DNA from 3 places in the Mesobacillus thioparans genome. Region 2 is predicted to be linked to each of the others. Evidence: predicted binding sites of a transcription regulator. Region 2 holds the regulator's gene; each other region holds the start of a gene.

Region 1 (3,284 bases), on a different contig from region 2:
ATGAATGTTACACCGAGGAAAACCAGAAATTTTTTCATTCGCAATAAATCCTTCATACCGGAAAAGAGACTGCTGGACCTGTCAGAGGATTCTTTTGGCATTTTCAATGAAAAACCAGCAGCAATCACCAATGTCAAGAAAAAGGCATAAAAAATAACCTCTGGCTTCCATTCAGATAATCTCCCCATTACGAATACCGCAAGGCCAAACCCCAGTGATCCGAATAATCTCACATTTCCATAGTTGACACCGACTTTGCTTGTATATTTTAAGGAGATACTATCGGATAATGGAATGATCGCACTTTGGAAAATCGCCAGGATTGTGGCTACAATTAAGAATAATAAAAACTTGTCAAATACAAGATAGCCCAAAGCAGCAATGCCTGTTATTAATGTCGTTAGTGTTAACAGCCGATTATGATAATTTTTCATATCGGCAAGCATTCCCCAGAATGGCTGGAAAAAAATCATGATTACAGGGCCTATCGACAAAATCAGACCGATCTGATAACCATTCAATTTCTCCACTTCTGTTAAATATATACTCAATAGAGGGAAGAGACTTCCGATCCCGAAAAATACAAAAAGATAAAACCCTTGAAGCGTAAGGATATTCTGCTTTACTTGCTTTTCCATCTGAATCCTCCATGATGACAATTTATAGAGTTATATTTTACCACTATTCTAGTATAAGAATAGAAAAAATCATTTTATACAAAATAAAGCAATAATAAAGCGTTTTCATTCGACTGGTGTCATGTTAAAATAATGTTGGTTTAAGTGATCAGACGTCTGCTCACCTATTCATTTAATCCATCTTGCCATAAAAGGCGGTGAAATCATGAGAGAAATAATATTAAGCCTGGTTGCTGGTTTGATCGTTGGGATGTTATTTAAATTCCTCAAGCTTCCGCTTCCTGCACCACCAGTATTGGCCGGTGTACTGGGTATTGTCGGGGTTTATTTAGGTGGAGTAGTTGGAGAATGGATTTTGAACTCTTTTAAAGGATGAAGGTACCTGATCTCAAAAACAAAAAATCCACGGAGCATCCGCGGATTTTTTTTGTTTTATGAGTATTGTTTCATAGCTTTTTGCCGATATAATACGTTTGATTCCACTTGTTTTTGTTTCCTGACATGCTTTGTACCATCCAGGTATACATAAATAGTTCCCACGAAAAATGCCCCTCCAATGATATTCCCGATAGTAACGGTTAAGAGATTCTGAAGCCCCCCAGCAATACTGATGGTTTCTGGGTGTTCAACAAGAAGGGCAATCGAAAACAGCACCATGTTTGCTACACTATGCTCAAACCCTGAAACCACGAAAGCAAACACAAGCAGCATCATTACCCCGATTTTCGCTCCATCTCCCTTAATATTATATGGCACCCAGACAGCCAGGCAAACTAGCCAGTTACAGAGGATTGCGCGGAAAAACAGTTCACTGGCTGGGGTATTCATCTTCATACCAGCGACTTCCATCATATACTGTGTTTTTTCCGGCGAAGTGAAGATTCCCGATAACATAATGACCACCCCAAAAAATATAGCACCCACTAAATTACCTGCATAGCAAGCCAGCCAATTTTCGACGGTATCCTTCCACGAAGTCGCCTTTTTAAGTGAACTGATGGTCAAAAGCATCGTATTGCTTGTAAAAAGCTCTCCGCCACCGTATAAAATAAGAACAAGAGCCAATCCGAAAAAGATTGAGGTTACGATTGGTGTTGCTGGAGAATGCACATCAGAGAAGTACTCCCCCAGGCGATAGGAAACCATAATGCCAAAACCAATGTAAACACCTGCAAGTGCGGCTCTCATTAGATACTTCGATTTCGACTCTTTTAAGTAATCTCGCTTTTTCAAAGCATAACCAATGGCAATATCGATAGGCTGGCTGCTCAAGTGTAAGACCCCGTTTCATTTGTGAAAAAAATCACAATTTGTTGTTGATTTAATCATATACCTGATCAAACCGTTTGTTAATAGGTAAACACTTGAACTGTTTATGACCTTTTTTAAAGCGTTTCCATCATATATTTACTAACAGTTTAAGTTCTTTTACTGCTAATTTCTTAAGTGCGAATAGGGGGTTTCCCCTATAAGACCTCATTAAATAAAAGCAGGGTGACTTTGAACAATTGAATCGAATATTGCCTGTCATGGCCAACAATTCCGCTCCTTGGCCTGCCACCCTCACCTTTATTAACCCCATCAGTCTTCCCTGATCATACTACCTTCAATATGCTTTTTCTCCATTTGGTTCAACAGCTTCCGATGTTCTTTTGATTCAAAAAGAATATTGAAATCGTAGTCTTCCGGGTATAGCTCTGCAGCAGGGATGTTCAATTTCAGACGTTTATGATTCACGTCTACTTTTCCATTCCTAAGCTGCACAATATAATTACCTTTGCTGTCAGGCCCTTTATAAATGACGCCAAGTTCTCCTGAACTCGTTACATAAACACTGTCGCCCATATCGAATTGACGGGCTGTTTTACTGATATCGGCCGCTTTTTTCCTTTTATGCTTGTTGACGAGAATCTGCTTATCCCTATCTTTTAATTCACTGTTATCTTGAAACAGCTCTGTGTAGTTCTTTTCTGATTTATAGGTGATCATATGTGCCCTTTCTATTAATTTAGGATGGACCCCCAGCTTCAGGGCAATTGCAAAAGCCTGGCTTTCGCCTCCCTTTCCAATGCGCAGCCGATAAGTAGGCTTCAATGTTTCCAGGTCGAATTCCATTGAGCCATTCATGAAATCTTCATGAGCATCAGCAAATTCTTTTATTTCGCTGTAATGCGTAGTAGCGAATATGGTTGCTCCCTTATTGTTCAGGTTTTCAAGTATGGCTGTTGCCAATCCCATTCCTTCTCCCGGGTCGGTTCCGGATCCCAACTCATCCAGCAGGACAAGTGTCCTGTCATTTGTTTTCTCTAAAATATCAATGATATTCACGATCCTCGAACTGAAGGTGCTGAGGTTTTGCTCAATGCTTTGACCATCCCCTATATCGACAAGGACTTTATGGAAAACTCCTGATATACTGCCCTCTCCAACCGGCAGCAGCAATCCACTCTGTGACATCAACACCAGCAGCCCAGCTGTTTTAATAGACACCGTCTTTCCGCCAGTATTTGGACCTGTAATCACAAGTGCATGGTAGTCTGTTCCTATTTCCAGCGTTAATGGGACAGCATTATTGCCAAGAAGCGGATGTCGTGCTTCTTTAAAATCGATTACCTGGTCATCCACGATATCGACCTTTTTCGCTTC
Region 2 (3,284 bases):
TTCACCTTCAGGACGTCATTCCCGCTCTGGCGTTCGATCTGGAAGCTGAAGGAAGCAGACTTTTCGTCTCCCATCGGCCTGTCCATCCGGTCGATCTTCTCGAGCTGTTTCCGGCGGCTCTGGGCCCGTTTCGTTGTCGAAGCCCTGGCAAGGTTCCGCTGGATAAAGTCCTGCAGCTTGGAGATCTCATCCTGCTGCTTTTCGTATAGCTTCAGGTCGCGCTCGTAATTTGCGGCCTTCTGTTCCAAATACGAGCTGTAATTGCCGGGGAACTTCATCAGCTGGTGACGGGAGATTTCGTATACTTGGTTCACAACTTTATCCAGGAAGTAACGGTCGTGGGAAACAATCAGAATCGCACCGTCGTAGCCCTGGAGATACTGCTCAAGCCAGGAAAGTGTGTCAATGTCCAGATGGTTCGTCGGTTCGTCGAGAATCAGAATATCAGGACGTGTCAATAACAGCTTGGCGAGGGCAAGCCTTGTTTTCTGTCCTCCGCTTAAAGTGGAGATTTTTGTGGAATAATCAAAAGACTGGAAGTTCAAGCCGTGAAGGACCGAACGGATGTCAGCTTCGTACTGGTAACCGCCTTTTTCCTTGAACTGGACCTGCAAAACGTCATAATCCTTCAAAACTCTTTCATATTCCGACTCATTCGACAGGATGCCGGGATCGGACATTTTTTCCTCAAGCCGGCGCAGTTCTTTTTCCATGCTGTGCAGATGGTCAAAGACCGCCAGCATTTCATCCCAGATGCTTTTCTCGGATTCCAGCCCTGTATTCTGGGCAAGGTATCCGATTGTCGTTCCTTTCGGGCGGATAATCTCGCCGCCATCATGGGATTCAAAACCGGCAATGATTTTCAGCAGGGTTGATTTTCCCGCACCGTTCCGGCCGACCAATGCAACACGGTCATTGGTCTGTATTTCAAACTTGATATTCGATAAAATAAGATCAGCAGCAAAATATTTTGATAGCTGATTGACTTGTAATAGAATCATTATTTTTCACCTCTAATGCCTTAGGGATAGTGTAACCCAATCCTATGGGCTCGGCAATATGTGCGGCCTGCTATAGGGAGCAAGCTATGAAAAATTTCCCCTCTATATGTGAAGATAGAAACAAAGTTCACACACAAGTTTGTGAAAATAGTGTATTATTTGGTTGAAAGGAGCTTGAATATGGCAGAATTTACGCATTTTAATGAAGAGGGAAGAGCGAAGATGGTCGATGTCAGTGAAAAACCTGAGACGGTCCGTACGGCAGTCGCCCATTCAAGCATTACCGTTAATCAAGATATATATGTAAGGATTACTGAAAATAAAATAAAAAAAGGCGATGTACTGGCAGTCGCGCAGGTTGCTGGCATCATGGCGGCCAAGAAGACATCCGAGATCATCCCGATGTGCCACCCGATTCCATTAACAGGCATTGACCTTTCGTTTGATTGGGAGCAAAATGGTAATGACTATATATTAAATATCGCAGCAGCTGTTAAAACAAAAGGAAATACAGGGGTAGAAATGGAAGCGTTAACAGCAGCGTCAGCATGCGCGCTGACTGTCTATGATATGTGCAAGGCCGTCGACAAAGGCATGGTGATCGGCAAGACCTATCTCGTGGAAAAGACTGGCGGGAAAAACGGCGATTTTAAGAGAGATGAGAAGCTAAAATAGAAATACGAACGGGTGGAGGATGGAGAATGACGAATGATGCTATGAAGATTCCGCAGGCAACCGCAAAACGTTTGCCGCTGTATTACCGATTTTTATTGAACTTGCATTCTTCAGGCAAGCAAAGGGTATCATCCGCGGAGCTGAGTGAAGCGGTAAAAGTGGATTCTGCTACGATTAGAAGGGACTTTTCCTATTTCGGGGCTTTGGGTAAAAAGGGTTACGGCTATAATGTGAATTACCTGCTGACTTTTTTCCGAAAGACGCTCGACCAGGATGAACTCACAAAGGTTGCGCTGATTGGTGTCGGTAATTTGGGAACGGCGTTTTTGAATTATAATTTTTCCAAAAATAATAATACGAAAATTGAAATTGCCTTCGATGTCGACCAGGATAAGGTAGGGACGCAGATTGGCGATGTGCCTGTCTATCACATGGATGACCTTGATAAGGTTGTTGTCGAGGAAGGCATCCAGGTGGCGATCCTGACGGTGCCATCAGCGGTGGCACAGCCGATCACGGACAGACTAGTACAGGCGAATGTGAAGGGCATCCTGAACTTCACGCCAGCGAGGCTGAATGTGCCGCCTTCTATCAGGATCCATCATATTGATCTGGCAGTGGAATTGCAATCATTGATTTATTTCTTGAAGCATTATCCGACTGACAGTGACTCAGAAGAATAAAAAATGGCTCCTTCATTTGAAGGAGCTATTTTTTCTGCATTTGTTTAAGTTTGAAATGAAACAGGATCATCCTGATGCCGGAGCCGAAGTCGAAGGTGGCGAGCAGGACGAGCAAATAACTGAAAAATCCCCAGCCTGAGTCGTTGACATTCTGGATGGCGAAATAGGTGAATAAGATGCCTAACAAGATGTAGACAATGCCTGAGAACATAGGCGATTGCTTCATGACTTAAAATCCCCCAATAAAGCTTTGAATTTTCTCTGCTTCTCTTATCATTCTCTCTATGTCTTCTCTGAATACGGATTGAAGCAGGACAACCATTGTATTCATTGTAACATGGGCGATGATCGGCACGATGATCCGCTTTGTTTTTACATACAGGAAGGCAAAGGTAAAGCCCATCGCCGAGTAGAGGATCACATGCTCTGGCTCCATATGGGCCAGTGCAAAGATGACGGAACTGATCAAGGCTGCAAAGAAGAAATTCATTTTCTTTTGCAGGCTGCCGAAGATGATCTTCCGGAAGACGATTTCCTCCAGGATCGGACCGATGATCGAGCTGACGAGGATGACGACCGGGAACCTTTCGATCAGCTTGATGATTTCCTGTGTATTCTCCGAGCCCATTTCAATTCCAAGCATGCTTTCGATGCTGCCAGCAATCGACTGGGCGAACAGGGCCAGAAAGACCCCGGCGAAAGCCCAGGCCGCCGAGCTTGCCGGCGAAGATGCTTCGCGCAAATCTGCATGTATGTTTCGTTCTTTCCTTAAAATCATCAGGATGATCAGGAGAGTCAGTGAAAAACTGATCACGAGCCAGTATGGAATCGCGAGGGTTTGCATTTCATCAAGGCTTTTTCCCATCGCGGCACCGATGAAAGCAATGATTGGAACCCCCACAAGGCTTGAAAGCTGCATGACAAT
Region 3 (3,284 bases), on a different contig from region 2:
CATTTCAACTTTTTTGTGCTCAAAGCCGCGAAATTCGATGCCGTCGAACATCCTGCCAAGAACCTTTGCAGTATCCTCAATGGATTCTTTTTTCCCAAGCTGAATGTCGTCTTTCCCCAGGTATTCAGGATGTGCTCCAAGATCTGTACATGCGACAGTAAATGCGCAGCGAGTTCTTGTTGAGGGTTTTTCAAATAGGAGCGCAATATTCTTTCCTTCAAGATACCGATGAGGAATTCCAAGCTTCTTCTCATTCTTCAATTTCTCAGCCAGGTAGATGAAAAAGAGGAATTCTTCACGGCTGAAATCTTTTTCTGCAATAAAGCTTCTTCCCTGTAGGGCTGGTATTGTAAAGATCATTTTAATCTCTCCTTTTGTATGAATAGAATTATTTTAGATCTTCGCGTACGATTGGCATGCTCATGCAGCGCGGGCCGCCACGTCCCCGTGACAGTTCGGAACTGGGAATTTCGATGACCTCAATACCGTGCTGGCGAAGCAGTTCATTTGATATATAATTGCGGTCATATGTGATGACAACTCCAGGAGCAATTGCCAAAGTATTGGAACCGTCATTCCATTGTTCGCGGGATGAAGCAATCTCATCACCACCTCCGCAAGGAATTAAAATTAGCTCGCTGAGTCCAAGCACTTCTTTCAAAGCATCCTGAAGGTTAGTGCGATGAGAAATACTGACCACGTTTTCGTCTATTCCTTTTTCAAGGATATAAACGTTCATATGTCCACTTGAATCCTGTATTGCTGGATGGATGGTAAATTTGTTGTGATCAACCATGGTGAAAACTGTATCCAGATGCATGAATGCTCTGCATTTTGGTATTTCAACTGCCATTACTTTTTTGATGCCAGTCTGTTTTTTGAAGAGATTGACTGCAAGCTGTTCGATTGCTTTTGCAGATGTCCGCTCAGACACACCGATAGCTATGACTTCACCATTGAGAATGAGCTCATCCCCTCCTTCAATCGAAAATGGATAATCACGGTCCAGCCAGACAGGGATGTCATGGGTTGCAAAGCGTGGGTGATATCTCATGATGTATTCCATGAATAAAGATTCACGTTGTCTTGCAGGTTCCCTCATTTTATTTATGGAGAGACCATTGCCGATACAGGCTGCAGGATCACGGGTAAAATAAAGATTAGGCATTGGATCCAGATAGAATGGATAGTGATCTTCCATGAATTCGTATAAGTGAACTTTTTTCGTTGTGTCTATTTCCCTTTTCAAAACACCGCCCATGATTTTTTCGACCATTGCCTGGGTAGGGAATGAAAGAAGATATTCCCTTAAGGTATCTGTGGCTCCATTCGCGCTTGATTGGCTCTCTCTAAGCATTTCATCTACAAACTGTCTGCGGATTTTTTCGTTGCTTAAGGTTTCAACCACCAGTTTCTCTAAATAAAGTACCTCGATCCCTCTGTTTCTAAGTGTCTCTGCAAAATAGTCGTGTTCTCTCTGAATGATGGGGAGGTAAGGAATATCATCAAATAATAACCTTTGCAGATATTCTGGAACCAGGTTTTCGACTTCTATACCCGGCCGTTTAAGCAATACTGTTTTGAGTGTGCCAATTTCCGAAGTGACATGGATCGGATGTTTCATGGAAGTTTTTGAAGGGTTGCTGGAAGCCAGTTCAATCGTAGTATTCATTTGTCGCTCCTCCTTTTCTCTGAATCCTTGCTACACCTTTATTTTAATGAATGTAAGCGCTTTAAATTGTAAGTACCCTTACATATTAAATGTGAAATTCTTCACATAAATTTGTTCGATAGATTAATTTCTTTGCATTAATATCAAGAAATCGTATAATAATCTGCTCAATATGCGAATGATTTTGAATAAAAAGTGCATATATACAAAAAACTGCATAAAAAGTTCTATTATTTAGAAATTTCCAACTTTATTTGGACAAAAAGAAAAAGCCCTTGAGGGTCAAGAGCGTTTTTCTGCATCAGCGGCTTTAATGATCTGAAGGTCGGGGGCAAGTCCTTTAGCTATTTGATTTAATTGTGATTGAGTTATGTTAGCTTTTGATAAGGTTAAATGAATCTTTTTTTCCTGTCGCTGTCCCAGGTGTACTTTGAAAATTTGATTGTCACTTGCTTTTTCTTGCCAGGGGATAGTTAAGATAGCCAGCTGCTGGGAATGGTGCTGATAGTTTTTTAAGATTATATAACATTCAATGGTGCTGCTTTCTTGCTCAGATAAATGGCAGGAGCTTTTATCTTTTATATATTCTACTGCCGCTGGTCCTTTTTTGCCCGAAAAGGCGAATGTTTTGGCAGCTGTCCCTAATGTTTCGTTAAGAAGGAAAGGAACTGCGAGAAGCAAAATCGCCAGGATTGCGGGTTCCCATCTTTTATAAAATTCGTAGTGCCCGCTCTTTTCTTTCTTAAGCCAGACAGCGATTAACAGTATGCCTATAACCTGGATTAACGCTGCAAAAAGAGGGACAAATGGGGTGTTCTTGATTGTAGACCAATTGGCGGTCATAGAGTAATTTAATAGTTTTTCCCCTAATAAAGCAGATTCCCCTGGCAATTTTATCAACAAGAGCAAGCCAAAGCAGAAGGTGGCAGCTCCAAGCACATGATAATAAACTCTTGTCATTTACGTCCCCCTACTAAAATTTTCAGTTAATTTAAAATTTAGTATATGGAGAGAGGAGGAAAAATACAACAAATTTGCATAGGAGTTTTTATCTGGGGACGAATTTGCTTTTAAAATAGGGCCTCAAAGTAATTAGGATCATGAATCCTGATTTTTTTTTCACACACTGAAATGATTTTCTCCTTTTTTAGTTGATTCATTATATGGCTGACTGTTTCCCTGGTTGTACCTGAAATTCTGGAAATCTTCGTTGCGGTAAGGGGACAATTGATTACCATATCCGTTCCGTCTTTTTCACCTAAGTCCTCCATTAAAAATTGGAGTGTATGCATAACCCTTTCCTGGGCGTTGGGTATTACGATTTTCTGGACGCGTTTTTGGTGGAGGCTGAGAATATCAGATAATCTGTTGATGATTTTTATAAGCAGTTTTTGGTTAGCTTTCAAAAAATCCTCCAATATATGAGTTTGGATAAAATAGAGTTTTATATCTGTCACTGCAATGGCTGTATGCTGGTAAAATTGGTCACTGAACATTCCAGCAAGCGGGAAAATCTGATTTCGTTTTACGAAATCAAGGTATAGCATGCTTCCTTGTTCGTTTCCAATTTCGAACATAATATAGCCTTCTGCTAAAAAGAAGATTTTGTCAC

Evidence for each region. The regulator Rex, encoded in region 2, represses fermentation and respiration genes when NADH is low (regulators of the CRP and FNR family bind a similar motif). The targets are predictions, from matches to a motif close to TTGTGAAATATTTCACAA.
Region 1: the regulator Rex is predicted to act here: its motif matches at 1,930-1,947, upstream of ACNAZ4_RS17180 (formate/nitrite transporter family protein).
Region 3: the regulator Rex is predicted to act here: its motif matches at 1,762-1,779, upstream of arcA (arginine deiminase).

Annotation. Positions count from the first base shown of each region.
Region 1 covers NZ_CBCSFH010000011.1:76,116-79,399, forward strand. Annotated here, with positions in the region: gene ACNAZ4_RS17170 (MFS transporter) at 1-638, opposite strand, end outside; gene ACNAZ4_RS17175 (XapX domain-containing protein) at 844-1,014, shown strand; gene ACNAZ4_RS17180 (formate/nitrite transporter family protein) at 1,071-1,910, opposite strand; gene ACNAZ4_RS17185 (endonuclease MutS2) at 2,220-3,284, opposite strand, start outside.
Region 2 covers NZ_CBCSFH010000024.1:4,589-7,872, forward strand. Annotated here, with positions in the region: gene ACNAZ4_RS23140 (ABC-F family ATP-binding cassette domain-containing protein) at 1-1,001, opposite strand, end outside; gene moaC (cyclic pyranopterin monophosphate synthase MoaC) at 1,182-1,676, shown strand; gene ACNAZ4_RS23150 (redox-sensing transcriptional repressor Rex) at 1,703-2,359, shown strand; gene ACNAZ4_RS23155 (YdiK family protein) at 2,385-2,585, opposite strand; gene ACNAZ4_RS23160 (CPBP family intramembrane glutamic endopeptidase) at 2,589-3,284, opposite strand, start outside.
Region 3 covers NZ_CBCSFH010000006.1:120,018-123,301, reverse strand. Annotated here, with positions in the region: gene argF (ornithine carbamoyltransferase) at 1-360, opposite strand, end outside; gene arcA (arginine deiminase) at 389-1,624, opposite strand; gene ACNAZ4_RS11930 (hypothetical protein) at 1,955-2,632, opposite strand; gene ACNAZ4_RS11925 (Crp/Fnr family transcriptional regulator) at 2,743-3,284, opposite strand, start outside.